3 regions of the Paenibacillus sp. V4I5 genome follow, and region 3 is predicted to be linked to each of the others. Evidence: predicted binding sites of a transcription regulator. Region 3 holds the regulator's gene; each other region holds the start of a gene.
The links. Region 3 encodes Rex, which represses fermentation and respiration genes when NADH is low (regulators of the CRP and FNR family bind a similar motif). Its sites were predicted from a motif close to TTGTGAAATATTTCACAA; they were not measured.

Region 1 (10,056 bases), 440 kb from region 3:
TTTTCAAGAGTTAAAATTTTCATAGAATGACTCAAGGGATATGCAGCTGCATATCCTCTTTTGTTATTTAAGTTCGATAAGAGAAATGTTTCTCAAATCAGCCTGTTTCTTTATATTGCTATAGCATGAATTCAAATGGATTATTCAGGAAACTTATCCTGCCCTCTTGCGAACATCATGAATAAGATCCCGAGGGAAAACGCCACAAGAAGAAAAGGCGCAATCATAAGCAGAAAGAAATCCATAATCATCACCCTTTCTTGGAGGGATTCCCTCGCACATACTCAGCGTCGAATAGGAACAGCCGCATCAGTAGAACAAGTGATGGGATAAGCAGACATAATCCAGCAAGGAAAACGACAATTAGCGAGATAGCCATAGCATCGTTCGTGAAATTTTGGTGAATCGTAATAAACGGGTAAAGGATATACGGCAAGTGGGAAGCTCCATATCCGAAGAAGGCAAAGGCAAATTGCAGCATAACAAGAATAAATGCCCAGCCATAGCTTTTTCGTTTATAAATCAGATAGACGGCCGCTATGAAGCATAGTAACGAAGCGACGAACATCCAAGACAGATCCAGCATAGCCCGAAAATGCTCCGGATTGTGCCAGCGAATAGCGAAAAAAACAAATATACTGCACACAATTGTGGGTGGACTCCAGCCTAGTGCGTAGCTCCGGACGATTTCAAGAGCTTCATAATCCTGGGCTTTGTTGGCATAGTAGGAAAGAAACATCGCAGAAATGTACAGAACGCTAACAAGTGCAAGCAGCACAACCGACCAGGAATAGGAGCTTGTGAAGAGCTTGCTAAAGTGTAAAATAACCTTGCCATTCTCCTCTGTCATATAACCTCCCTCGGATATCGTCAGGACGGTTGATAAGGAAGCGGGAATGAGGAGGCCGGTGGCTCCATACAAAAATGTATACAAGTGGCTTTGTTTTTGCATTTGACCATAAATACTAAAAGCATAGTAAGAGCCGCGTATCGCAAGTAGAACAATCGCGATGCTGCCAGGCACCAGAAGGGCAGTTCCAAAGTAATACGAGCTATCCGGAAAGAAGCCGACTATGCCGACAAAGAAGAAAACTAGGAAAACATTCGTTACTTCCCATACCGGTGATAGGTAACGTTTGATGATGTTTTCAACGAGATGTTTTTTTCCTGTAGCGTAGGAGTAATAGCTAAAGAAGCCTGCCCCGAAATCAATGGAAGCAACGATCAGATAGCCGTACAGAAATATCCATAGGACCGTAATGCCCATTAACTCGTACTTCATTGTGTTGGCCCCCCCTCAATTCCTCTGCTCTTGAGTTCTTCTTGTACATCGCTGTTCGTGAACATTTTCCTTAGTACTTTGACCAAAGTGAATCCAATAGCTATATATAGGATGCAGAACAAAAGGAGCATCAAATCCACATGTGTGGAGGTGGTCGCTCCATGGACGGTCTTCATATAACCTCGAAGTATCCAAGGCTGTCGTCCTACCTCGGCGTAAATCCAACCCAATTCAATTCCCAAAATGGCAAGAGGGCCTGAAAGGACGACCAACCTCAACAGCCAACTGGGATATTGGATACTCTTTAATTTGTAAACCATCCAAACAGATGCCATAGAAAGTACCGTAAGGAAGATGCCTATCGTGACCATCGAATCAAAATAGTAATGAACAATAAGAGGGGGTTGCTCAGCAACAGGTGTTTCATTTAAGCCCTGAACTTCTGAATTCGGGTTATCGTGAGCTAGAATACTTAGGGCGAATGGGATTTTTAACCCATATTTAATCTGATGATCTTCTGTTAATATCCCCCCTAGAACAAGCGGCACTTGTCTAGCCGTCTCAAAATGCCATTCAGCGGCAGCCAGCTTCTCGGGTTGATATTTAGCCAAAAATTTCCCGGAAAGATCTCCAATAAGTGCAGTTGTAATTGAAAAAATAAGAGCCGCAACCATCGTTAGCTTGAGTGCTTTACGGTGATAGAGCGAATCGCGCTTCTTAAGCAAAGCAGCTCCGGCTATCGCCGCAAGGACGAAGGCGCTTGTCATATAAGCAGAAGAAAGCACATGTGCGACCTTCGTTGGAGTAGCGGGATTAAACATGGCTACGAGCGGCTGAATGTCAGTAATGGAGCCGTTGTTCATCTTAAAGCCCTGCGGGGTATTCATAAACGCGTTAACCGTTGTGATAAAAAAAGCAGACGCTGAAGATCCCAGCATGACCGGAATATTGAGTAAGAAATGAGTGATGGGCTTGCGGAATCGATCCCATGTGTATAGATAGATGCCTAAAAATATAGCTTCAAAGAAAAAGGCGAAGGTCTCCATAAACAAAGGCAAGGCAATAGCTTGGCCGGCAACGCGCATAAAGCTTGGCCATAGCAGGCTGAGCTGGAGACCTATTGCGGTTCCAGTGACAACACCAACTGCGACGGTTATAACGAAGCCGCGGGCCCAGCGCCGCGCAAGAAGCAGGTAGTAAGGATCGTTTCGTTTAATGCCAGACCATTCGGCGAATGCGATCATGATCGGAATACCGACACCTACGGTGGCGAAGATAATATGGAAGGCGAATGTGAGCTCTGTGAGCATTCGGCTATAAAGCACGGGATCATAAGTCATATGTGATGTACTCCTTTTCAGCTTGAAAATTGATTGGGAAATCAGTTATTACGATTATGCGATCATCTGCCGAAGCCAGGAAAGCAGCATGAGGGAAGCGACGATGATACAGAGCCATATTAACCATTTCTCTTGCTTTTTGTACTTATCTATTTGATCACCTACTGTACGGGTCAGAATGAATGGTTACATCCTATTAGAATGCCAATATTATGAAAATTTACACCACATACTTGATTGCAAATCCGACATTTTGGTGAAAAGTAACCCTGTTGATATTCATACATACAGAAAAACCCTCAGGCATAGTGCCTGAGGGCTCTCCATCGACAACAAACTAAAAATAATAGGGAGTGCTCTTATCATCATTCATTTCGTTTTGTCACTAGATAATCATACTTGAATCGTAGAAGTTCAATGGCGTTAGTAACATCCCCATTTGACGTTAAATAAACAGATACCCAACCGGAATCAGGATACATATGATGGGGTTGCGCACGCCCTGAAACTATAAGCTGATCGCGAAACGATTTTGGCATGAGCAAGTCGACTAGATGATCTCCATGTAGATGACCAATTTCTTTTCCGATAAACAAAAATTCAATCCCTCCGAAACGGTGTGGCTGCTGAGTTACTTCTGGCCATGAAAACAATTGGTCGATAATAATTTGCCTCACATTACCATTCATCTTTTTGCTCCCTCCCAAATCAATGATTTGTTCAGTGTTCTATTGCAACACTTATTTTCTTGGTACGGAATTGCAAGTGATAGAAGAACAAGATCCCCACATGCATTGCGGCAAGAACGAGATAAAAATTGCTGAATAGGTAACTGTTCGAATCCACATTTAACGGATTCCAATGTACGGAGGGTCCCTGGGTAGCCACAATACCGTATATGCCTGCAGCTATCCCTTGAGCTATAAAACTGACCATCGAAAAAAGACCCATACCCACGCCAACCTGATCATTGGGCAATGATCTTGAGATGGAATTGGACATTGCAATCTGCATGAAAGATTGGCCTACGTTACCGAAAATCAAAAAGAATGAGATCCATAGCGGCGAGATTCCTGTAAAGATGGACAACAAGACAAAACAGGTAATTAACGAACCGGAAGCAACCGAGAACAGATAGGAGTTGCCTTTTAGATCCGCCAGTTTCCCGCCTTTTCTCCCTAGAAGGGCGGAGGCTGCCGCCGCAGGGACCATGGCGAAACCGATCCAATTGGAACCAAGATGATAAACTTCCGAAAACAGAATCGGAGTTAAAAAATACAAGGAAACGCCTATGCCACTGATGAGAAACGCCAGTGTTGTTGCGATGGAATACTTCTTGTTACGAAACAACTGAGGTTGGATAAATGGTTCTTCGGCGGTGCGAATTCGTACGATGAAGAGAAGTAAGGACGCTAATCCGATAACCAAATACCACCAGGTTCGATTCGTGACCCCAAGCAGAAGCAGCGCAATAGATGCGGCGAGCAAGCTTCCGCCAAGCCAATCGAATTTTCGCGGAGCTTGTTTCACTTCATGCTCGAGATATTTTCGATACAGCGGCAGCAGTAACAAAATCAACAGGGAAGGCAAAAACAGCCATCTCCAATTCGCAAAGCTGACGATAGCAGCGGAAATAACAGGCGCAAGAGCGCTTCCGAGCGCAATCCCAACGGCTGACATGCTTAATGCGGAGCCCCTCTTCTCAGGCGAAAAATATCGTACAGGGATAATCAACGCAATGGCCGGAATAGCTGCAGCCCCCGCAGATTGCAGGCACCTTCCGAGAAGTGCGAACCAGAATGTTTGGGAAACGAGTCCCATTAGAGAACCAGCCGCAAATAACGTCAGACCGAACGTCAATAGGCTCTTCAGTTGGAATCTGTCTGCCAGTTTCCCATAAGTCACAGTTCCAAACGCATAGATAAGCGTATAGGCGGATGACAGCCAGCTCACCTGAGCAAGGGTAAGATGAAACTCCTCGCTGATTTGCGGAAGCACAACATTAAACATAAGGGCGCTCATCGATGACATCATAACCGTAAACATCAATAATCGCATTAAGATAGGGCCTTTTTGCAGCGTTGTTTCAGAATTCATGGTTCATCGCTCCTTAGTATGAATGCAAGCACATACTTGCATTATGGTTTGTAAAAAAGCTAGGGAGTTAATGCCCTAGCGAATAACCGCACGCCTTCCTCGATAAATTCGTCCAAATCTATGGGGGACATGTTAGTATTGAACGCACCATGATTCATCAACATGAAAGCATATGCCTGTATGTCAGGTTTTGAAGTTAACACTTTACCTTGCTCAGACATGGAAACCAAATAATTCGTTAGAAGCTTCCTAAGTTCCTGAGGATGGCGGTGTGCCTCCTGATAAACTTCTGGAGGGAGACTGCTGCTTCCTTTTTGAATGATCTGAAACAGTTTTCTATTCCGATTCATGAGAGTATGATACTTTCGGCTGATGATAAGAAGGTCCTCATGCAGCTCGCCTGTCAGAGATTCGCTAAAAAGCTTAGTCATCTCTAAGGCATAGTGATAACGGTTAAAGGCAGCCGCTAGCAGTTTCTCTTTCGTTCCGAAATGGCGAAACAACGTCACTTCGTTTACTCCGGCAACAGCAGCGATTTCCTTCGTTGTGGTACCATCGTACCCTTTTTCTGCCATGAGATCGATTGTTGCTAACAGAAGTTTATCACTCGTACTTGGATTGCTGCTCATTTATCTACCCTTCTTTAATGCAAGTACTTACTTACATTTTTATTGTATTAGAGTCATACTGCAATGTCAAGGACTGGAAGAATAAATTTTTAAGTCAGTATAATAGTAAGCAGCCCTTCCTATGTAAATAGCAAAGGGCTGCTTTCACAATCCTATTCACATTTCTGTGTTAATGCATGAAAAGCCTGAGCTAGTTTGGATATGCCAGGAGCGATCTCATCCATAGAGGGACGAGCAAAGCTTAACCTTAGATGTCCAGGCTCAGAGCCAAATATGGTTCCTGGCATAAAGACAACCCCGCGTTTTATCGCTTCCTCCAATAATTTCTGATCGTCAAGCTTGTCCTTGATGGTGCACCATATATTTAAACCTCCTCGAGCAGGGGTAAAGCTGATTTGATCATGTAACTCTTGCTGAAGGGATCGAATCATAAGATGCTGCTTCAGAGAAAGGGAGTCCCTTAGGAAGTACATATGTTTATCAAACAAATCCGATCCCAGAAATTTATTAGCAAGCCACTGTGGGACAATGCTTAGGCCAAAGTCCATTTGCTGGCGAGCATCAGCTAATCGTTGTACGACAGCCTGGGGAGCTACCAACCAGCCGATCCGTAATCCTGAAGCTGCAACCTTGGATAAGGAACCGACATAGAGTACAGAACCGTGTGTATCGATGGATTTCAACGTATCAGGTGGATAATGATCAAAGGAAGTAAGGCTGAAAGGATCATCTTCTACGATGGGTATACCAAGTTCAGCAGCGATCTTCAGTAAGGCCTCTCTTTTAGATGCTTGAAGGATCGTCCCTGTTGGGTTCTGATAGTTCGGATTCAAAAAAATCATGCGAATGCGATGTTGGCGGTACAACGTCATAATGTCTTCGGGGTCGATGCCATCTTCTTTTACCGGTAAGCGAAAAATGCGGAGCCCGGCAGATTGGAACATGGATAAAGAGTAGTAGTAAGACGGATCTTCAATGGCAACCGCATCCCCAGGAGCTAACAAACATTGCATGATCAAATATAGAGATTGCTGTGAGCCGGAGGTGATAAGGATGGAAGCTTCTGTCGCTCGAATACGTAATCTTTCCTCCAAAAAACCTACAAGAGTCTCTCTAAGCGGCAAATACCCACTTGGATCGTCATATCCTAAGTAGGCTTCGAAAGGAATGTCCCTCATTAATTGCTTAATCGCCTCATTGGGGAATAAGTCGGCAGATAACTCGCCACTAGCAAAGTCAATGATTGATTCTCGCTCACGTAGAACCTCACGGACCCGGCGGATATAGGGAAGATTGGGGGCAAATGTACCTCCTTCTACATATTGACGCCAATTGGGTGTTAAATTGGGCCTAATACCCCAAATATGGTTGCTCACCATGGTACCGCTTCCGCTGATACTTTCGACTATTCCTCTTGCACGTAATTCCTCATAGGCTTGTACGACGGTGCTTCGGTTTACTTCCAGTCGTTCGGCTAGCTTACGTTCAGAAGGCAAGAAACTTCCAGGTGGATATTCGCCATGTAGGATACTCCTCTCCATCTCATCTGAGATCTGTTGATAGAGAGGTTTTTTACTCGTTCGGTCAGGTTTGCGCATGTATACCACCATCTTTGAGAAATATCAATTTATTCCATAGTATAATACAGTTCACGAATTCGTAGTTGAACTCTCGCGTAGAATGTTTGACAAACTCGCTAATCTTTTCATAATGGTGGGGATAAAATGTGCAAGAGTGGAGAAATGACCCGTTTATTATTCACGTAACAACTGGAAAGTATTCCAAGGAATTGACGGCGGAGAACCCTTCATTCCTTCACATTCTCATTGAGCTACATATTTGAAATAAGATAGTGCCCGCTTTAAGCCCTTTATGAGAGCATCAATATCTTCTTCCGTATTGTATAGATAAAAACTCGCACGAGCTGTGGATGAAACGTTAAGCCATCTCATCAAAGGCTGGCAGCAGTGATGGCCCGATCGAATGGCGATTCCTTCCACGTCCAGAATGGTTGCGAGATCATGCGGATGCACGTCTGATAAGTTAAAGGTGACTAAGCCACTTCTTAGTTCGGGTTGCATTGGGCCATAGATCGAAATCTCTTCCATCAATGAAAGCTGCTCTAAGGCATACTTGATCAGTTGATTCTCATGATGACGAATGGTAGATAACCCGATTTGTTGCAGGAAATCGATGGCGGCACCAAGCCCGATAGCGCCTGCAATATTCGGCGTTCCTCCTTCAAACTTCCAAGGAAGCTCCTTCCAAGTGGATTCGTATAAGTCCACGTGATCGATCATTTCTCCGCCATATTCATAAGGCGCCATTTTTTCCAAGAGGGCTTTCTTGCCATATAGAACGCCTATGCCGGTTGGACCTGCCATCTTATGACCGGAAAAGGCCATAAAGTCACAATCCAAATCTTGAACATCCAGCTGAAGGTGTGGAGCACTTTGAGCCGCATCGACGCAAATCACGGCCCCGTGACGGTGGACAATTGCCGCAATCTGTTTCACAGGATGAATAGTTCCCATCACGTTGGAAACATGAGTTATGGATACGAACTTGGTTTTCGATGTGATGGCTTCCTCTACATCCTCTAAGCGAATGGTGCCATCAGGTTGGATGGGGATATAGCGAAGCGTTGCGCCTGTTTTTTTAGCTGCCTGCTGCCAAGGGATGAGATTGCTGTGATGCTCCATTAAGGTGGTCAAGATTTCATCGCCTTCTTTTAGAAACTCTCTCACATAACATTGGGCGACTAGATTTAATGATGCTGTAGTACCGCGAGTGAACACGATTTCTGCCGACTCCTTGGCATGGATAAACGACTTGACTTTATCTCTGGCATTCTCAAATGCATCCGTAGCTAGTGAACCTAACGTGTGTGCACCGCGATGAACATTGGAGTTGTAACTTGTATAATAATCCCGTAATGCTTCAATGACAGCATAGGGCTTCTGGGATGTGGCCGAACTATCTAAATACACCAGAGGATGTCCATTAACTTGCTGCTTTAAAATCGGAAATTGGTCTCTTATTTCTTGGATATTCAATGAAAACACTTCCCTTCAAAAGAATGACTATAGAATGACACGATTTGATCTATAATACAAATATCATTAAAATTATGTAATCATAATAATTTAGTTATATGTTTGGGGGCGCTTATGAATACGAAACACTTGTCTTTGTTCATGCAAGTTATTAAAAAGGGGAGTATTACTCAAGTAGCAAAGGAAACCTATGTGAGTCAACCTGCGATTTCCATGCAGCTTAAGCGTTTAGAGCAGGAAGTAGGAGTTCCCCTGTTTACAGTTGTTGGTAGGGATATCGCTGTGACTGATGCAGGACTTACTCTGATGGAGTATGCAGAATCCATGCTGTCCTTGGAAGGGCAGATTTATCGAGCAATGGAGGAATATCGGCTAGGGAATCGAGGCAAAATCATTGTTGCTGCCTCCCAGGTAGTTGCCGCTTATTTGTTACCGAAAATCATGTATTCGTTTACTCAAACTTATTCGGATATTACGGTAGAGCTGCAAACAAGAACGGATGAGGAAATTGAGAGATTAGTCAGAATGGGCAGTATTGATATCGGAATGACGCTGCAGCCACCAGACGACCATTTTTCATTTCGAGTCACGCCATTCGCTCAGGAGCGATTGATAGGTATTCAACCTTCGTTGTCATTCCATAGCCGAAAGATGATTGTTCCTCGAGACATTGTATCCTTACCCTTAAACGATACATGGGATATGGAGATCATGCATCTCGATTCCACCGAGACTGTTAAACAATTTGTTATGCAGGGAATGGGGTACGGAGTGGTCTTGGAATCAGCAGCAAGTTTAGAGCTATCTTATGGGAGGCTGCTGCCTTGGACAACGTTCACACCAATACCTGTGGTAGCGAGTGTTATTACACGGCCTGCTGAACGTTTATCCAAGAGTGTTTGGTATTTCTTGAATCATCTAAGGAATGGAGAGGACGGATGAGATGAGAAAAAGTGCGGGATTGGTTGGGAAAGAAATCTCGAAATTGGGTGGTTACTTACCAATAAGGCTAAGCTATTATTATGTAAATGAGTAGTCACCTCTTCATATAAAAAAAACAATAGGATAGATTGGGGAGTATATGTCAGCTCTGAATACACAAAACCTATCGACCGGCGTTATGTCTGCATTGATGGCCTGCACAGGTGGCGCCATCATGATCATAAATAGTGCAGAAACAGCGGGGTTTAGCCGCTCGCAGCTGATTTCCTGGTTGTTCTGTGTCTACTGCTTAGGCGGTATTCTAAATTTGGTATTGACGTGGACATACAAGATCCCTTTTGCCGGGGCACACTCGATCACGGCTGTTGCTTTTCTAAGCACGGTTGTCGATCAATTTACGCTGAATGAATTGGCAGCCGGTTTCATTATGGCGGGGGGACTTATCGCTGTATTCGGCTTTACGGGATTATTCAGTAAAGCGTTGGATTTCATCCCAAAGCCTTTTATTGATGCTATGCTAGCCGGCTTGCTTCTTCAATATGTGGTGAATATCATTCCGGCGTTAAAGGATTCACCTCTTATTGGCGGATTGGCCATTTTAGGTTTTTTTATCGCACCCAAAATTTCGAAATCAATACCGCCGTTACTAGGGGTGATACTCTTCGGTGTCTTGGGGCTTTTTATCGGCTATGATTTTCCGGGAGTACCGG
Region 2 (10,056 bases), 6.0 Mb from region 3:
GTGTAAAATCTGGCGATGTGGATCTGGCAATCGCCGGAATGACCATCAAGAATGCCCGCAAGAACAATTTAGACTATTCAAGTCCTTATTTTCAATCGGGAGAAGCGATACTCACCGCATCAGATAATGAGGTGATTAAAGGCAAAGATGACTTGGCCCAGAAAGTAGTGGCAACAAGGAACGGATCGACTGCTTATCATTTTGCGAGTGAAATTAAAGGGATCAAAATAAGGAGCTATGCGAATATCTCGGATGCTTACGATGATTTGAAAAATAAAACGGTTGATGCCGTTGTTTTTGAAGAGCACAGTATTCAAGATTATTTGCAAAACTCAACAGAAGGAAAAGCTAAAAAGGTAGGAGAAGCTTTCAACAAAGATAGCTACGCTATCGTTGCTAAAAAGCGGAACATGTACATGGGAAGGATCAATAAGGCTATTGAAGCAGTCTCCAAAGATGGGACTTATGAAGCTCTCTACACGAAGTATTTCGGAAGTAAACCAGAGAAACTGCTGAAAAATCTCAAAGACGAGATGGAAAATGATATCGAACATGAATCATAAGTAAAAAAGTCGACTAGCTTATAGTCGACTTCTTTGCCTTACTAATCATTCAGTCACTTCGGCTGCTCTTGGTACCCACAGAATCATAAAAACAAGTGAAAATAGAACAAATATCGGTGGAGCATATTGGATTAATAAGTTTTCCATAGGTTTAATCACCCTTCTTTTTAAATTTACCTTGTACATAATCAGCATCAAAAAGAAATAGACGCATAAGCAGAAACAGAGATGGGATTAGAATAACAAGCCCTGCAATAAAGGCGATGACTAGCGCAGTTCCCATTGCTTGATTCGTAAAATTTTCGTGAATGGAGATGTATGGAAATAAAATATACGGTAAATGGGCTTTACCATAACCAAAGAAAGCAAAAGCAAATTGCAAAAGCACCAATATGAACGCTAGACCTAGCTTGATTTGTTTCCATAGGAAGTAGACGGCAACTAAAAAGCAGAGAAATGATGCTCCGAACATCCATCCAAGGTTAAGCATGTTGCGGAAATGTTCTGGGTTTTGCTGGTTTATGGCGAAAAAGACAAGCAGACTTGCAAGAATAGTGGGTCCGCTCCAGAAAAGAGCATAGCCTCGTAAAATTCTAAAAGCGGGAAAGTCTTTTGCTCTATAGGCATAGTAGGAAAGGAACATGGACGAGATATAAAGGACGCTCACTAGCGACAGCAAGATGACCGACCACGTATAAGGACTCCTAAGTAACTTACTCCAATCTAGCAAAATCATGCCGTTCTGTTCAACGATGATTCCCCCTTCAGAAATGGTAAGCACCGTAGAAAGGGTTGCAGGGATGAGCAAGCCAGTTGCTCCATAGAGCAGCATGTACCATTTGTTATCCTTGGAACCATAGTTGCTGAAAGCGTAGTAGGCTCCTCTTATGGCTAGCAATATGATCGCCACACTGCCTGGTACAAGTAACGCGGTCCCATAATAACGTGCTGTTTCTGGGAAGAATCCAATCATACCGATGTAGAAGAAAACTAAGAATACATTGGTAACTTCCCAGACAGGAGATAAATATCTTTCAATGATCTTATGAATGATATGCTGTTTCATCGTAATAACTGAATAATAACTGAAGAAACCCGCACCAAAGTCTATGGACGCTACAATTAAATATCCGTATAAAAAGATCCACAAAACAGTTATGCCAACAAGTTCTAGACTCATTCTTTGGTCCTCCCCCCGAAAATACCAAGTGCAATCAGTTCATCTGCAACATCGTTTTTTCTGAAAAGTTTGGATAATACTTTTACTGCGGTCATTGCTAAAACGATATAAAGTAAACAGAACAGCAGTAACATCGTATCCACGTCTTGTGAAGTTGTAGCGGCGTCTGCTACCTTCATATATCCGCGTAGAATCCATGGTTGGCGGCCAACCTCCGCGTAAAACCATCCACATTGGATGCCTAGCATGGAAAGAGGACCACACCCAACAATAATCGCTAGAAGCCATCTCGGATAAGGTTTACGGGATTTTTTGCGTGCGTACCACATATGACAAATGCCAACGACAATCACAAACATCCCTATAGCAACCATGGCGTCAAAGAAATAATGCACGTACAATGGAGGACGGAGATCTTTCGGAATATCATTCAGTCCTTTTACTTCGGTTTCGGGAGTTCCGCCTGCCAAAATACTTAATGCATACGGAATTTTCAACGCATATTTAACCTCATTATTTTCAGTCAAAATACCACCAAGAACGAGCGGGGCATTCGTTGATGTTTCGAAATGCCACTCGGCTGCGGCAAGTTTTTCGGGCTGAGTATGAGCTAGGAATTTTGCTGATAGATCACCGATCATTGCCGTGGTTATGGCGAAAACGAGCCCAGCAGTAACAGTCAGCTTTAAAGCTTTCTTGGCATATAAAGTGTCCCCTTTTTTCCTTAGAAGGGAGTAGGCCGCTATAGCAGCCAAGATGAATGCGCTGGTCATATAGGCTGAGGAAAGTACATGTGCCACTTTAGTTGGCATTGATGGATTAAACATAGCTAGAATCGGCTGGACATTTGTAATCAAGCCATCTTTTAGAGTAAAGCCTTGCGGCGTATTCATGAATGCATTTACAGTCGTAATAAAAAATGCTGAAGCAGAGGACCCGATGACAACAGGCACGAGTAGTAACAGATGATGTTTAGGTTTTAATCGTTCCCATGTATATAAATAAATGCCTAAGAAGATAGCCTCGATGAAAAAGGCAAAAGTTTCTAGAAATAACGGAAGCGCAATAGCTTGCCCAGCAATCTCCATGAATTTTGGCCACAACAAGCTGAGTTGAAGCCCGATAGCAGTACCAGTAACCACCCCAATAGCAACGGTGATAATGAATCCCCGAGCCCATCTTCGTGCCAGCAATGCATAATAGGGATCTTTACGTTTAATGCTGGCTAACTCAGCCAACATGATCATGACCGGAACGCCAACACCGATGGTAGCGAAAATGATATGAAATGCCAGTGTGGTCTCAGTGAGTAGGCGGCTATAAAATACAGAATCGTAGGTAGGCATAGGGACACATCTCCTTTGTAGCTTTCATAGGTTCAAAAAAACTTGCGGATAAAAGAGAGTAACATGACAAAAGCAACAATGAACATCAGGTACATCAATCGTTTTTCATGTTTTCGAGATTGGTTCAAGTGGTATCACCTTCTGTTTTCCATTTGATTTGCTATATATTTCTATCTTACTCCAATGTATGTGATTTTTTTCACATAATATGTGAATACGGTTTGAACAAAGTATTACAACTTTATTAACGTTATGAATAAATGATTGTAATCTGTTACCCACATCAGTAAAGAATACAATATTTGTACGATTATACATGCCTAAAATGCGATCATCCATGGCTCAACGAATTGATTTCACCTACACTTAAGTCATAAGTCATTACGCAGAGGAGTGTATGTGAATTGTTGGTGAAGGTAGGAAGTCGCGAGTTGGAGCTGGGTGGTCCTTATTTGACGGAGCTGAGGAGCTCAAACGAGATTGTTCATGATGTGGTGTCGCTGCGCGAGCGGATGGAGGAAGACGGATATCTACTCATCCGCGGATTCCATGACCGAACGAAGGTTCTTCATGCACGCACGAGTATTTTAGAAAAAATGGAAAAGATGGGGAAGCTTGATCGCGATACCCTGTTGGAAGAAGGCAGAATGGCCGATGGCAGCAAGAGCATCTTCATGGGGGGGGCGAATGAGGACCTGCCGGCTTTGCTTAATGTTTTAAACGGGGATCATATCATGCACTTTTTTGATGAACTCCTTGGGGAACCCTCGCTTACGTATCATTACAAATGGCTCCGGGCGGTAGGCAAGGGTGATTTTACTGGAGCCCATTATGATATTGTTTATATGGGAAGAGGTACAGAGAAAGTCTATACGGTTTGGTCGCCACTAGGGGATGTATCTTATGAAATGGGCGGACTTGCAATTTGCCTTGGATCTCATCGTTTCGAAGACTTGAAACAGTCTTACGGGACGAAGGATTCAGATCGTGACGGTATTGGACATTATACCGATGATCCGCTGGTTATTACGGAAAAATTCAGCGGGAAATGGGCTACAACAACGTTTGAAGCAGGAGATGTTCTCATCTTCGGCATGTATTTGCTTCATTGTTCGCTAGAAAACACAACGAACCAATATCGGATCAGCGTAGATGCGAGATATCAATCGGTCAATGAGAAGGTTGATGAGAGATGGAGCGGTAAAAAGCCGCGAGGTCACGATCAATGAAGTGATCATAATGCTTATTGTCGGCGAAAAACGCTAGGCGGCATGCCATAGTGCTTCTTAAAGAGCTTTGAGAAGTGAAACTCATCATAGAAATGCAGAGCTGCTGCTATTTCCTTGACTGGTAAGTTAGTCGTTTCAAGCGAAACTTTGGCCGACTCTAACTTTAGTTTAAGCATATAGCTGGTTGGAGAATGTCCGGTCATGGAACGAAAACGAGCGAAGAAGTAGGTGCGTGACAAACCGCTCTTTTGCACAAGCTCATCAATTTGCATAGGTTTGTTTAAGTTTTTGTGCATATAGTAGAGGATTCTGTCCATCTCGGTATGGTTAGGCGCAGCAAAAAACGACTGTTCCCTTGCGAAAAGGAGCAGCACTTCCTGCAGCAGGATGTTGGCTGAATAAGCGTAACCAGTGGGTTGTGCGATCAGGGTTTCAATGATTTTTTCGCTTAATTGAAGGGCTTCGGCCAACTTCGCCGTAGATAAGATTTCTCCAACAGGAAGATGGAGGAAGTGCATCATGTCCAAGCTGCTGAAGTCAATAAAGTAAAATTTCCAATTGTTATTCTGGCAGTTGTATGTACAAGGAATGGCATCTTGTACGAGGAAAAAGGAGCCGGGGTACAAGTCAAATCGGTCATCGGCTAGGGAGATGACACCATTTCCTTCATAAGTAATAAAAAGCCCGGGTGTAACAAATCCCGCACTTTTAGTTACTTGATAGGTGTCGTTGGCTTGAACTTTCCAAATGGAAATAAACTTGCAAAGGGGAACGGCTGACTTTTCTCCTAAGCTATAGGGAATATCCATGTAGGACACTACAATTCACCTGCCTGAAGTTTACATTTTGTATGGATATACATCTATGATAAATGAATTCATTTTAAACCTGTGGTGTTCATTTTGGGTAGTTAAATAGGTGGCTTTTTGATGTATATGTGTATAATGGAGGTATGATAATTACAAAGGTGGACGACATAGATGATTAAATGCACAAATTGTTCGAAAGTAACAGATATTCAAATGCATCGCTGCGTCCATTGTGGAAAGATCCTGACGTACACCGTTGCAGAGAAATTCGATATCCTTGCAGAATCTGTTGAATATGCCTTGAAGATGGAGCTAGAAGCAAGAAGAAAGATGAAGCATTAGATCATAGGCAAATAAATTGAAAACTCTGTTCCTACGTCTTTCTCACTGTTGATTCGTACTTTCCTTTGAAGATTGCGAATGATCTGAAAGCTCACCATCATACCTAATCCAGTTCCACTTTCTTTAAGTGAATAGAATGGTGATCCCAGTTTATCAATCTGCTCCTTTGTCATACCGATTCCTTGATCCTTCACGCTAATCTTAATAAAACCGTCGTTGTTTGGGGAGCGGGTCAACCCAATAGTGCCGTCAGCCGTTCCGCTTCTGATTGCAGCTGCTGATTCTTTCTGATCATTTCCGTTATCTCTAATGAAGAACTTTTGGAAAAATACGATAACCGGCATGCTGAATAAAAGGGTCAGAATTGTATGATAAAATCCTAAATCTAACCATTCTAAGTAATTCGATCATTTCTTTTTAGTTCCTTTTATTTATGTTCAAATCCGTGAGCTGTTGATCCAATCATCAGCGGGCATTTTTGGTCTTGAAAATTGAATAACAAAAAGGGGATTATTGTTCTTTGGAGAACTACTTTGGGTAGATATTAACGAAGCATTAGAGTTACCAATGCAACCATGGTTTAAACGTAGGTTCCCCTTATTTTTTGAGCAAGGAACTTTTGAAAGAAAATTTAATTAAACAATGGTAGGATTGCTAATCATCTATGGAATGATATACTTAGTATATTAACAATACAGCGGTAGGGTGATTCAGATGGAAGAACATTTATATGAACAGCTTTATAGGCATATTATTCATGAGATTAAAGAGGGAAGATTGAAGGCAGGAGATCGCGTATCTTCCGAGAAAGAACTGGCCGAACAGTTTGGTGTCAGCCGTATCACTTCCAAAAAAGCGCTGGAGAAGTTGGCCGAAGCAGGGGTCATCAAACGGATTCAGGGAAAAGGTTCGTTTGTAGCGAGTGGTGTTACTGGTGGATTAGAACAAAAGCGTCATTCGGAGGAAAGAACGGGTATGGTACCCGCTGAAAAAGAAAGACCTTTGATCGGGTTCATTATTCCGAATTTTTCCGACGAATACGGCCTGCAACTGCTTCGATCGATAGAAAAACAGAGTGCTGAGCACAAGTATGATCTGATCATCAAGCGAACTTGGGGGAGCAAGGAAGAAGAAGAACGCGCTATCCAATTGCTTGTCAGTCTAGGCATCAAGGGCTTAATCGTGACTCCCATTCATGGCGAACATTATAATGCTGAGCTGCTTCGTCTCGTATTGGACAAGTTTCCCATTGTATTAGTCGACAGATACTTGAAAGGAATTCCGGTTTGCTCGGTTTACACGGACAACAAGAAAGCCGCCCAGGATCTTACGCTTCATCTGATCGGGAGAGGCCACGATAAAATCGCCTATTTGTCTCCCCCGGAGGAAAACACATCAACTTTGGAGGAAAGGATATTGGGGTATACCTTGGCCTTTACACAAGAGGGATTGAAGCTAAATCAGGACTATTGTTTGACGAATTTAAAGGGTACCCTCCCTATGAACCTTAACGGAACCGCAATCGATAGTGACAAAAAGACGATTAAGAGCTTTTTGGAACAATATCCTGAAGTCAAGGCATTTGTCGCCTCGGAATTTCTGGTCGCAACCATGCTGGCTCAGGTTATCGATTCGTTGGGCAAATCGTTGGATGAATATGACATCGTTTGTTTTGACTCACTCAACGATTATCTTGGGAAGCCGATATTTACTCACATTCAACAAGACGAGAAACGGATGGGCGAAGGAGCGGTGGACTTGCTCGTCTCGCAGTTAATCGGAGAAGCCGTCCCCGAACAGAGAATTATCGAACATCGAATGGTCGTGAAAAAATAGCCGGTAACGGTGACTGAACAGCGATTGAAAAACATGGGTTACACCATGTTTTTTTTGTTTTGTTTTGTTTGGGTACGCCAGCCTAGTAAGGACAGTATCTTAGCGGTGAAAGTCTGATATATGGAAATTTGTTACACTCATGTCGTGAAATTGAAGTTGACATGGTATGTTTTTTGATATTAATATACTTAGTATATAGAAGCATACTATTCTATTGAAATGAGGTGGATTTGCTCGATGCATACATAAGATCGAATCAAGGAGCATCACCTGCGTCTTTCCCACAATATGATTCACACTATGTCATAGTCAACAAGAATGTAAACGCATACATTAATGGGAGTCAAGTTGAAATAAAAAAATCTATCTTAAGGGGGATTTACGCATGAGAAAATCCACAAAACTCGCATTTCCAACACTGGTATCTTTTCTCACTATTTCAGTACTTGCAACTGCGTGTTCATCGACTACTCCAACTACGGGAGGCACTAATTCAACAACTCCATCAAGCACCGCAGCCTCGAACGAGAAAGGCGGACAAGGTAATGTAACTGTCACTATGTGGCACGGTCTTACCTCGATCGATTTGGAAAATATGAATAAAGTCGTGAAAGCATTTGAAGCGAAAAATCCCACGGTCAAAATCAAATTGGTGTATACAGAATCCAATGAGGGCGCCGATCAGAAGCTGCTTACTGCGGTCGCAGGTGGCAACCCTCCAGATATTGCCTATTTCGACCGATTTAAGGTCGGCTCTTGGGCAGCGCAAGGTTCATTGACTGACCTATCTACGATGGCTGCTGGAGCTGGAATAAATAAGAACTCGTATTATCCATTTGCATGGGATGAGTCCAATTATAAAGGCAAGTTATATGCCATTCCGTTAGGTACGGACTCACGTTTGCTGTTTTACAATAAGGATCATTTCAAAGAAGTTGGGCTCGACCCCAATAATCCTCCCAAATCGCTTGCCGAACTCGAAGCGGCTTCTGAAAAGTTGACCATCAAGGATGGCAAACGTTTCAAACGAATCGGTTTTATTCCATGGTATTCACAAGGCTGGCTATACAGCTGGGGATGGTCATTTGGGGGAGACTTCCAAGATAAATCAACTGGCAAAATCACTGCGAATGATCCTAAAGTCGTAGATGCGCTTCAGTGGATGACCGATTTTGGTAAAAAATACAATGTCGAGGACATTGCAGGATTCACAAGCGCAGCCGGTACGGATGAAATGGATCCATTCATTTCCGGTCAAATCAGTATGAAGATAAGTGGAAACTGGACGGTAGCTGGTATCAAAAAATTTAAGCCGAACCTGAATTACGGTGTTACACCGATACCGACACCTACTGGATCAAACTTTACGACGTGGTCGGGCGGCATGTCCCTTATTATCCCTAAAGGTTCCAAGAACATTGAACCCGCTTGGAAGTTCCTTGAATTCTTGGGTAAAGAAGAGGGGCAATATTTGCTGAATGCCCAGTCTGGCATGTCGGTTATTGATTCGGTTAACGCCAAGTTCGGGTACAAGGACGATCCAATTATGAAAGAATTCGTCAATATTCTTCCTAAATCACACAACCGTCCGGTCATTCCTGAAGGACAGCTGTTATGGAATGAATTAGCTTCTGCAACGGAAAAGGCCACTCGTAGTAATGGCACTCCGAAAGAAAATCTGGATAAAGTAACAGAAACCGTAAACAAAGCGCTGGAAAAATATAATAAATAAGATGCTAAGTAGGCAGGGAGAGCTCTCGCTCCTTGCCTATTGGCCTATAATATTCGGAAGGAGAATGTACATGGCGAAACTAGCCGAATCGGTTCATTTAAAAGCTTCTCCAGTAGCAAGAAAACAAAGATCATTTCGCCGAACTAACGTGATTGGGTGGCTCTTTGCTTCACCTTGGGCTTTAGGGCTCATTTGCTTTTATGCAATTCCAATGTTCGCATCAATTTACTTTAGCTTCACCACTTACAGCATCCTGCAGCCTGGAGAATTTGTCGGTCTGAATAATTATAAGGATCTTTTTAATGATCCTTTGTTTTGGAAATCCATATACAACACAATCTATTTTGCTGTATTTTTTGTTCCTATAAGTATATTTTTCGGTGTGGCACTCGCCATGATGTTAAATTTGAAGGTCAAAGGTATGGCTATATACAGAACGATCTTCTTCTTACCGACTCTTGTGCCACAGGTGGCTTTGGCTGTTCTGTGGATGTGGTTGTTACATCCAAACTTCGGTTTGGTGAATGGGATGTTAGCAAGCATCGGTATCGATGGCCCCCCTTGGCTGGGTGGTGAAGCTTGGTCCAAGCCCTCGCTCATCCTTATGTCGCTTTGGGGTATTGGTCATGCTGTCGTCATCTATCTTGCTGGATTAGGAGACATCCCCGATGAATACTACGAAGCAGCGGAAATCGATGGGGCCAATTGGTTTCAGAAAACGAAAACAGTAACGCTGCCTTTGCTAACTCCTGTTATTTTCTATAATCTGGTTATGGGAACGATCGGTGCGTTCCAACAGTTCACGCTTCCTTACACAATGACCAAAGGACAAGGTACCCCTGCAAATTCCATGACATTTTACGTCATGTATTTATACGAGAACGGATTCAGATATTTCAAAATGGGCTATGCTTCCGCCATGGCATGGATTTTGTTTGTTATCGTTATGGCATTAACTGCATTGATTTTCATTTCGTCTAAACGATGGGTTCATTATCAAGGGAAATAAAGGAGGCCAT
Region 3 (10,056 bases):
CACGAACCATTCCCTCCTCTTTACGGATATGAAGGCTGAGAACCGCCTTCTACCGTCTTACAAGCACCTTGTCATTGATGAGGCTCATCACTTTGAAGAAGTGGCCAGTAAGCATCTTGGCATTGAGCTGCATTCTTCCGCATTTTATCATTCGTTGCTATGGTTGTATAAAGATAATCGCAGCGGCCAATTACCGATGCTGCGGTTTCGATTACAGAAATCGGATGAGCAGCAGGAACGCGCGGCCGCTTGGAGTCAAACCATTGACGGGCTCTTCCCCAAAATTGTGAAAATCAAAGAGGATTGGGATCGACTCAGCGAAGCGCTCTATGAGCTGCTATCATCTAGGAGTGATCCTTCGCAATCGGAGAACTCACAGTACGTACTGCGGATGAAGCCCGAAACGCTTCCGACTGAATGGCGAGAGCTTCTGATCATGGAAGACAATATTTATTTAAATGCGAATGATTTGCTCCGCACGCTCGATAAATTGTTAAATGAAGTGAAGGACATGCAGGAAGTTTTCGGAGTCCAAGGTTTAGTCACTGATTTAAATGGCACGGTAAAGGAACTGTACAACCATCGAGATGCCCTGCACTTTTTTATGAAAATGGCCGATGAGGGTTATGTCTACTGGATGGAAGCGGGCACCTATGCCAAATCGAAGTCGCTGCAGCTTGTATCCGTGCCTACCGATGTAAGTGGGCTGCTTCAGCAGCATTTCTTTGAGACCAAGGACAGTATTATTCTGACCTCCGCGACTTTGTCTGTTAATAAATCTTTTCAATATTCAGCGGATCAATTAGGGTTAGCTATCCCTCAGGATGAACAATCGGGCAAGCTGAAAACCGTTCAATTACCATCTCCGTTTAATTATAGAGAACAAGCTCTTGTAGTGATTCCTCGGGACTTCCCGACAATCAAAGGTGCCGGTGATCCTGTTTTTATCAACGCACTTATTGAGTCGCTTAGTGATGTTGCGCGAATTACCAAAGGGCGTATGTTGATTTTGTGCACTTCGAATCGTATGCTTAAGCAAATTTATGCCGGCATGAAGGATCTCTTGAAGCCCCATGGGATTACCGTGCTCGGGCAGGGGGTTGACAGCGGCAATCGGAGTAAACTGACCCGGATGTTCCAAGATAACAAAATGTGCGTCCTACTGGGCACCAGCTCGTTCTGGGAGGGTGTCGATATTCCAGGAGATGCGCTAAGTTGTCTTGCTATTATACGTTTGCCGTTTCAACCGCCAAATCATCCTCTTGTTGAGGCGAAATGTGAAAATATTAAAAAACGCAATGAGAATCCATTTATGAAATTTTCTGTGCCGCAGGCTGTCATTCGATTTAAGCAGGGCTTTGGCCGACTTGTTAGACGAGCATCCGATAAAGGCATCGTTATCATCTATGATACTCGTGTTATTGATACGTATTATGGCAAGCACTTCCTTTATTCTTTGCCTGGTCCGAAGATAGAGCATATGACGACCGAGCAAATGTTACCTAGGATTGAAGAGTGGATGGGGGAGGCGTAGAGTTGAAAACACAAAAAATATCGGAAGCCGTCGTCCGGAGGCTGCCCATTTATTTACGCTTTCTGAATGAACTTGCAATGAAAAATGTATCGACGGTATCTTCGCAGGATTTGGGTCAAAAGCTTGATCTGAATCCAGCACAGATTCGCAAGGATTTGGCTTATTTCGGGGAATTCGGCAAAAAAGGAATCGGCTATGATATTGTTTACTTAATTGAGAAGATTAGACAAATCCTGAAGTTGGATCGCCATATTCAAGTAGCTCTTGTTGGGGCGGGTAACCTAGGTCGCGCTTTATGCAATTATAATACTTACTTGCGGAATGATATGAAAATTGTCGCAGTGTTTGATGCAATGCCAAGCAAAGCAGGGGAATCGATCAACAATCTAATCGTTCAACCGATGCATGAGATGAAGAAGGTTTTATCTGAATTAGGTGTTCGCATCGGCATCATTACGGTTCCTGCGAATGAAGCTCAAAATGTAGCCAATCAATTCGTAGACTGCGGGATCGAAGCCATATTGAATTTTGCTCCCGTTATTATTAAGGTTCCTCCGGAAGTGCGTGTGCATCATGCGGATTTTACAACCGAATTGCAAAGTTTAGCGTATTATTTGGATTAGAAAAAGGCACGACCCAATTCCCTTGGGTCGTGCCTTTATTTTTTTAGAAAATAAATCTGAATAGTACGAAGTAGATCGAAAATGCGAGCACGATGCTGATTGGAATCGTAATAAGCCAAGTGATCAGCATACGGCCAACGGTGCCCCATTGAACCTCATGGAAGCGCATGACACTGCCTGTCCCGATAATCGCGGAGGAAATAACATGCGTTGTAGACAATGGTTTACCCCAATGGGTAGAGAACTGAATAACGAGTGATGACGTTAAGTCCGAGGCAAAGCCATTGATGGGCTCGATTTTAACAATCTTCCCGGATACTGTTTTAATAATTCGCCATCCACCGATGGATGTTCCAAGCCCCATGGCAAGAGCGGCAGAAATTTTCACCCAAAGCGGCACATTCAGATCGGTTTGAACACCAGCAGCTACGAGACCGAAAACGATAATACCCATGGCTTTTTGTGCATCGTTTCCACCGTGGGAATAGGATAGTAATCCAGCTGATAGAATTTGCAGGGTACGGAAAATGCGATTAAGCTTCGACCTTGATCTGTTTCCGGACCATATAATGATGTATTTGATCAAAATCATAATCAAGTAACCAAGCGCGAAAGCAATAATCGGCGATAAAACCAAAATGATCATAATTTGGGTAAAACCACTCCAGTTCACCGAGTTGATGCCGGCTCCTGCGATAACTGCACCAGCTAGAGATCCTAGCAAGGTATGAGAAGATGAAGATGGAATCGCAAGATACCAAGTCAACAAGTTCCATATGATAGCAGCAAGTAAAGCAGCGATAACGACTTCAACGCCATTTTCAATTTTAGCCGGGTTGGCAATGCTTCCACCAACGGTTTTGGCGACTTCTGAGGAAACCATGGCACCAACGAAATTAAGAATAGCGGCCATGGCGATGGCTACACGTGGACTTAGCGCACGTGTGGAAATGGAAGTTGCAATCGCATTAGCCGTATCGTGAAATCCATTGATGAAATCAAAAAGTAAAGCAAGCACAACGATAACGATTAAATAAGTTAACATGATTTCCTCCTAAGAGTTTTCCATTTGGAAAACTTTCTTCGTAAACATAGGACACGAATGTGCCTTATGAATAGCGAAGTACAACGCTATCAAGGATATTGGCTACATCTTCACAAGCATCCGTTGTTTCTTCCAAACGCTCATAAATTTCTTTTAGTTTAAAATCTTCGTACACGTCTTTACGTGTAATGAAAATTTGGCGAATCCCTTCGCGCATCAAACGGTCTCCGTCATTCTCAAGGGAATTAATAGCAACCGTATGCTCGGGGATTTGCATGTATTTTTTCTTCGCCAGAAGCTTGAATGCATCCAGCATATGTTGGCAAGAGTCTACAATGACAGCCGAAAACTCTTTCATATAAGAATCTGTATGGGATACAGCAAGATAGTCGAAACGAGCAATTGTAGCTTCAATACCGTCTGTTACATCATCCACTTTGGAGGCTAGAACCATAATGTCTTCACGATCAATCGGTGTAATAAATACTTTGTTTAAACCTTTAAAAATTTCGTGAGTAATGGAATCACCTGCATGCTCTAAATCGTTAATCGCTTTTACATATTCAATAGGCGGTTTATCGCCCATCATAGCTGTGCGAAATAGTTGAGCAGTTTGCAATGCGTTTTCTGCAGCACGGATGAGAAGTTGCAAGAAATCGACTTCGTTCTTTTTCGTGAATAACGTTGTCATATAATCCTCCTATATTTTACTATATGTACTAAGTTTTGATCGAATATGTAAGATAAACAGACCAAATGGTAGAAAAAACTCACAAAGTTAAAAGTATCATAACAATTGCATCTAAAGCAACGAAAATTCCGTGACAATTTACAATTTCTTAACATCACTTGGCTTCCTTGATTTTACAAGCCCGAAGATGTAAAGTTTAAAAAGCAATATCTTTAATAGAATGAGCATAGAGAGGGATTTTTAGTATGAAAAAAACATTAATTATGAACGGTTTTTTTATCTCAAATCATGAAGCGAAATCGTCTATAAAAGGCTGTATGGTTATAGAGGGCAGCCAGATTACATACATCGGTGAGGAAATACCTGAACCTCGAGAAAATTATGACGAAATCATTGACGGCACGAACAAGCTTTATATGCCTGGTCTTGTGAATACGCATGGTCACGCAGCGATGTCGCTTTTACGCGGATACGGTGACGATCTTGCTCTCCAAATTTGGTTAGAAGAGAAAATGTGGCCGATGGAAGCCAAATTCAACGCCCAAGATGTGAAATGGGGGACGCAATTAACGATTCTAGAGATGGTTAAAGGTGGTACGACAACTTTTGTAGATATGTATGACCATATGAACGAAGTTGCTAAGGCCGTTGAAGAATCGGGTATGCGCGGTGTTCTGACCCGAGGTATTATAGGTCTTTGTCCGCCGGAAGTACAAGATGCTAAATTGAAAGAAGCCACCGAGTTCGCAAAAAACTGGCATGGCGGTGCGAATGGAAGAATCACAACAATGATGTCCCCACATGCACCCTATACATGTCCACCAGACTATATAGAACGAATTGTTCAAGTGGCCCATGATCTAAACCTGCCCATCCATACCCACATGTCGGAGACAAGTCGTGAAGTTCAAGGAAATGTTGAGCAATACGGTTTGAGACCCGTTGCACATTTAGAAAAGCATGGCGTGTTCAGCAGACCGACGCTCATCGCGCATGGTGTTCATCTCACAGATGAAGAAATCAGTATCCTTAAGCAATATGATGTTCGTATTTCCCACAACCCTGGAAGCAATCTGAAGCTTGCAAGCGGTGTTGCCCGAGTTCCTGAACTTTTACGTGCTGGCGTTAAGGTTTCGCTTGGAACGGATGGAGCGGCTTCTAATAATAACTTGGATATGTTCGAAGAAATGAGACTCGCCGCGCTGATCCACAAAGGTGTTTCTGGTGATCCTCTAGCTGTGCCTGCGGCAGAAGCACTTCGCATGGGAACACAAATGGGTGCAGAATCCGTATGGTTAGACAATGTAGGCCTACTGCAGGCTGGCATGAAGGCAGACTTCATCGCACTGGATATCGACCAACCTCATTTCCTTCCAAAGACGGACTTCGTGTCTCATATTGTTTACTCTGCATGTGCAAAAGATGTAGTTGATGTGTGTGTTGACGGAAATTGGATTGTCCGCAAAGGTGAATGTTTAACATTGGATGAAGAAAAAATTAAACGTGAGTTTGAACAATGCTTTGATAAGCTCATTGGCTAAGTGAATCCTTGTAAGTTCGTCTGGGGAGGTGAGCGACGTTCATGAATGCGAAGCGAACAAGGATCATAACATTCGGTGTATTTATCATTTTGACACTTGGTGTAGTGCTTAGCCGCTTTTATTTAAATGTTCAGAATGAGCACTGGGACGATAAGCGCAAAGCGGTAGAAACAGCGTATGAGAAAAGTATTATGACAAAAGCAACCAAGGTGGATTTCTTCTATGGAGATGAACCACTTCAAATCGTTTATGGTGAAGACAAGCTGGGTCAAGGCGTTATTGTTTGGGTTTCTGACAAAGAGATACACACCGAGATGACTGCTGAATCGTTCCCCGAAACACAAGTACGAGAAACCGTGCTTAAAAAAGCTCCAGAGATTGAAATAGAACGTGTGCTGCCAGGTAAGCTTGGCAATGATTATGTCTGGGAAGTCTTCTATAAAAAGAAAGAAAATAGCGGTACCCGCTATTTCTATGATTATTACAAATTCAAGGATGGACTCTATATGGATACGTACCGACTCAGCCTGCATTAGGCTGAGTTTTGTTGTTTCCACTCATTTCATAAAGCTAATGTATGCATCGCGTGATATACTCATCGTATAGCAAATCGAAGCAATAAAATACGTATAGAAAGGGGGACGTTGACTGATGAAGCTGCGTCTCTTACCTGTCGTCATGAGTGTTATTATCTCTGCTGGAGTTTTATTCGGTGGTTGGTTCGCTTATACAAGCTTAGCTATGGAGAATCCCTTATCTGATATCATTAGCAAGGTTCCCGGTGTAACGAGCTCAACGATGAAACTGGATAATAACCAAGTTGACATAGAAGTTAGTCTAAGCCAAGATGCCAATTTAAGAAATATTGTCGAAACGATTCATAAAGAAGGTGCATCCATTATCGGAAAGCGTTCTGTGAATATAGATGTGAAGAGCAACCCGTCCGAGAAACTGGATCAGTGGTGGTCCAAAGCCTTATTCGAGGTTGCACAAGCAATGGAGACAAAGCATTATGCAGACATTCCAACAACGCTGCAGAAATATGCTGAGGGTGTTCCAACTATGAAAGTAGATAGCGAAATGGATCAAACCTATGTATATATTCGTTTGACAGATGGTGATGCTACCAAATTCATCATGCTACCTAGAACTTCCCAGATAGGAGTGTGGCCGAATGAGTAAAATATATAAAGAAATTGGGATTGGATTTATACCGGTTCTCTTGATCTTTTTAGCATTTCTAGGTGTGAATGTGATACCTATCTTGTTTGTAAGTGTATTGGGTGTTTCCTTGTTTTACATGATTAAAGGCCGCGGCGGTGCTGGTATATCTGCTGGTGGAGATCGTAAAAGCAAAAATCGTACGCCTTCGTATTTGACGTTTGACGAGATCGGCGGACAAGATCGCGCTAAGAAAGAATTGATGGAAGCTCTTGATTTTCTGATCAAGCATGAAGAAATTAAGAAATTAGGTATTCGTCCACTCAAAGGGATCTTGCTTACTGGCCCTCCTGGAACAGGGAAAACGTTAATGGCCAAAGCGGCTGCGCATTATACGAATTCAGTTTATATGGCTGCTTCAGGTAGTGAATTTGTTGAAATGTACGTCGGTGTTGGTGCAAGTCGTGTACGTGACCTTTTTAAAGAAGCTCGGACACGCGCTGTTAAAGAAGGCAAAGACAATGCGATTATTTTTATTGATGAGATTGATGTTATCGGCGGTAAACGTGATGGCGGTCAACATCGTGAGTACGATCAGACGCTGAACCAGCTATTAACTGAAATGGATGGTATTCATACGAATGATGCTCCCCGTATTTTGATCATTGCAGCAACAAACCGCAAAGAAATTCTCGACAGTGCTTTATTGCGTCCTGGACGTTTCGACCGTCATATTGAAGTGGATTTACCCGATAAGAAAGGGCGTTTATCCATTCTCGATATTCATGTAAAAAATAAACCGTTAGCTGAAGGCGTTTCTTTGGATATGATTGCTGATCAAACCTTTGGTTTCTCTGGCGCGCAGCTAGAGGGCGTTCTGAATGAGGCCGCCATTTATGCCATGCGAGAAGATAAACTGGCTATTGAACAGCACCATCTAGCTTCTGCGATTGATAAAGTGATGATGGGAGAAAGAACGGATAAAGAAACAGCGCAAGAGGAAAAAGAGCGCGTTGCTTATCACGAATTAGGACATGCGATTGTTGCTGAAATTGTTCGCCCTGGCTCAGTTTCTCAGGTTACCGTTAGTCCGCGGGGGAAAGCGCTGGGATATGTGCGTCATAATCCGCCTAAAGATCATTATTTGTACACCAAGGATTATATTGAACAACAAATTATGATTGCTCTCGGCGGCGCCGCGGCTGAAGAAATCTTCTATGGTGGACGTAGTACAGGTTCGCGTAACGATTTCGAACAGTCACTTTCCATGGTTCGAAATATGATGGATTCCGGACTTACGTCTCTTGGTATCATTGACCGTGATATGGTGACGAAGGATCAGCTCATGAAAGAGAACACGATCATTCTTGATGCGCTCATGATTCGTACCAAAGAGTTGTTAGAGCAGCAGCGAAATGTATTCGAACATTCCTTTGCGATTCTGATGAAGGAAGAAGTTCTTTCTGGCGATACATTCCGCAAATTGTTTGATGCTTCTGTTTCGAAGAGTGCATAAGTTGACCGTTGGCCTGTGGCCAGCGGTTTTTTCGTATGTAGGATTTGGAATTGTGTCAAAGCTGAGATAATCTAGCGAATGTTTTGTGTATACTAATGAAATTAAGGAACAAAAATTGTATGATATGATTGGGTTTTCGAGTTGAGGTTGGATTGAGAATTCATTGAGGATGTTAATAAGAAGTTGGCAAGAACGCAGCGTGGGAGAAGGAGAAACATAGCATGGTATTCAAAACAATTGGTGTAATCGGTGGAGGAACGATGGGACAGGGGATTGCTGAAATGCTCGCTGCCCGTGGCTTGGACGTATTACTCGCTGAAAAAACAACCGATAAGCTGGAACGCGCAATTGAACAGATTACGGTCAGCTTAGATAAGCAATTAGAACGGTGGTCATTGACAGAAGCGGAGAAAAAGCTGATTTTAGCCAAAATCAGAAAAGCCGATTCGCTGCAAGACATGGCCGCTTGCGATATGGTTATTGAGACGATTTCGGAAGATTTGAATGCAAAAAAGCATGTATTTTTTCAATTGAATCAAATTTGTTCGCCAACTATTATTTTAGCAACGAATACATCCACCCTTAGCGTGACGGAGATTGCGGCGGTCACCACGAATCCCGAACGTGTGATTGGGCTTCATTTTTTGCATCCCGTTGCGAAAATTGATCTCGTCGAAATTATTCGAGCGATGAAAACGTCGGACGAAACCTTCAATCAAACACGCCGCTTCGTGGACGAGCTCATTTTAAAGAAAAGTATTAAGGTCACGGAGTCGCCTGGATTCATTACAACGAGGCTAATTTGCACATTGATTAATGAGGCGCTGCACACGCTGTCCGAAGGAGTTGCTTCCGCTGAGGATATCGATAACGCCATGCGGATCGGCTATGATTTCAAATATGGTCCTCTGGAAATGTGTGACCGATTCGGGTTAGATTCCGTACATGCAGCACTTGAAGGCATGTTTCGTGATTATGGGGACATGAAGTACCGTCCGTCCTTCCTTTTGAAACAAATGGTGCGAGCGGGGCATCTGGGAGTCAAAACAGGAGAAGGCTTTTTCCGTTATGACAAGGATGGTGACCGTTTGTGAATATTCTCGTTATAAATGCAGGGAGTTCTTCGCTTAAGTACCAACTATACCAAATGGAAGATGAGGCTGTACTTGCCAAAGGTAAGGTAGAGCGAATCGGGATGGAAACAGCTATATTGACGCATGAACCGACGGGAAAAGCCGAAGTTCATGAGGTTAGGGAGATTCTCGAACATACGACAGCCATTCGCAAGGTGCTTGAGTTGCTGGTGCACCCTGAACACGGCGTACTGTCGTCCACCTCAGAAATAGACGCCGTCGGCCATCGAGTCGTTCACGGCGGTGAATCTTTCAAGACCTCCGTCCTCGTTAATGACGAGGTGAAGAAGGAGATTAAGCGGCTCTTCGATTTGGCGCCGCTCCACAATCCGGCGCATATGCTCGGCATCTCAGCGGTGGAGGCGAACATGCCCGGCGTGCCGCAGGCCGTCGTCTTCGACACCGCCTTCCATCAGTCGATGCCGGCGCACGCCTACCTATACCCGGTACCGATGGCCCTGTACCGGAAGCACAAGGTGCGCCGCTATGGCTTCCACGGCACCTCGCACAACTACGTGAGCGAGCGTGCCGCAGCCTTCTTAGGCCGCCCGCTGGAGCAGCTGAAGCTCGTTACCTGTCACATCGGTAACGGAGCTTCCTGCGCCGCCGTGATGGGCGGCAAGTCCGTGGATACGAGCATGGGGATGACCCCGCTCGAAGGGCTGATGATGGGCACGCGCAGCGGCGATCTGGATCCGGCCATCGTGCCCTATGCGATGGGCAAGGAGGATTTGACGCTGGGCGAGATCAGCTCCATGCTGAATAAGCACAGCGGGCTGCAGGCGATCTCGGGGATCTCCAGCGATATGCGG

Region 1: a site for Rex is predicted at 2,833-2,850, ahead of QFZ78_RS11170 (cytochrome ubiquinol oxidase subunit I). Genes of this name have one in related genera too.
Region 2: a site for Rex is predicted at 3,277-3,294, ahead of QFZ78_RS35780 (cytochrome ubiquinol oxidase subunit I). Genes of this name have one in related genera too.

Annotation. Positions count from the first base shown of each region.
Region 1 is NZ_JAUSZB010000002.1:1,977,426-1,987,481, reverse strand. Features, by position in the region: gene QFZ78_RS11180 (aspartyl-phosphate phosphatase Spo0E family protein) at 1-25, shown strand, start outside; gene cydS (cytochrome bd oxidase small subunit CydS family protein) at 141-245, opposite strand; gene QFZ78_RS11175 (cytochrome d ubiquinol oxidase subunit II) at 251-1,282, opposite strand; gene QFZ78_RS11170 (cytochrome ubiquinol oxidase subunit I) at 1,279-2,622, opposite strand; gene QFZ78_RS11165 (luciferase domain-containing protein) at 2,988-3,311, opposite strand; gene QFZ78_RS11160 (MFS transporter) at 3,343-4,719, opposite strand; gene QFZ78_RS11155 (TetR/AcrR family transcriptional regulator) at 4,779-5,348, opposite strand; gene pdxR (MocR-like pyridoxine biosynthesis transcription factor PdxR) at 5,501-6,946, opposite strand; gene QFZ78_RS11145 (cysteine desulfurase) at 7,172-8,404, opposite strand; gene QFZ78_RS11140 (LysR family transcriptional regulator) at 8,519-9,346, shown strand; gene QFZ78_RS11135 (benzoate/H(+) symporter BenE family transporter) at 9,486-10,056, shown strand, end outside.
Region 2 is NZ_JAUSZB010000002.1:7,544,548-7,554,603, forward strand. Features, by position in the region: gene QFZ78_RS35770 (transporter substrate-binding domain-containing protein) at 1-563, shown strand, start outside; gene QFZ78_RS38800 (cytochrome bd oxidase small subunit CydS) at 609-710, opposite strand; gene QFZ78_RS35775 (cytochrome d ubiquinol oxidase subunit II) at 715-1,743, opposite strand; gene QFZ78_RS35780 (cytochrome ubiquinol oxidase subunit I) at 1,740-3,089, opposite strand; gene QFZ78_RS35785 (phytanoyl-CoA dioxygenase family protein) at 3,500-4,318, shown strand; gene QFZ78_RS35790 (helix-turn-helix domain-containing protein) at 4,333-5,127, opposite strand; gene QFZ78_RS35795 (hypothetical protein) at 5,299-5,469, shown strand; gene QFZ78_RS35800 (ATP-binding protein) at 5,466-5,813, opposite strand; partial or broken gene QFZ78_RS35805 (DNA mismatch repair protein MutT) at 5,992-6,108, shown strand; gene QFZ78_RS35810 (GntR family transcriptional regulator) at 6,184-7,305, shown strand; gene QFZ78_RS35815 (ABC transporter substrate-binding protein) at 7,691-9,037, shown strand; gene QFZ78_RS35820 (carbohydrate ABC transporter permease) at 9,108-10,046, shown strand.
Region 3 is NZ_JAUSZB010000002.1:1,541,256-1,551,311, reverse strand. Features, by position in the region: gene dinG (ATP-dependent DNA helicase DinG) at 1-1,534, shown strand, start outside; gene QFZ78_RS09040 (redox-sensing transcriptional repressor Rex) at 1,537-2,157, shown strand; gene QFZ78_RS09035 (inorganic phosphate transporter) at 2,201-3,202, opposite strand; gene QFZ78_RS09030 (DUF47 domain-containing protein) at 3,267-3,893, opposite strand; gene QFZ78_RS09025 (amidohydrolase) at 4,139-5,434, shown strand; gene QFZ78_RS09020 (cell wall elongation regulator TseB-like domain-containing protein) at 5,476-5,970, shown strand; gene QFZ78_RS09015 (cation transporter) at 6,086-6,616, shown strand; gene QFZ78_RS09010 (AAA family ATPase) at 6,609-8,111, shown strand; gene QFZ78_RS09005 (3-hydroxyacyl-CoA dehydrogenase family protein) at 8,333-9,205, shown strand; gene QFZ78_RS09000 (acetate/propionate family kinase) at 9,202-10,056, shown strand, end outside.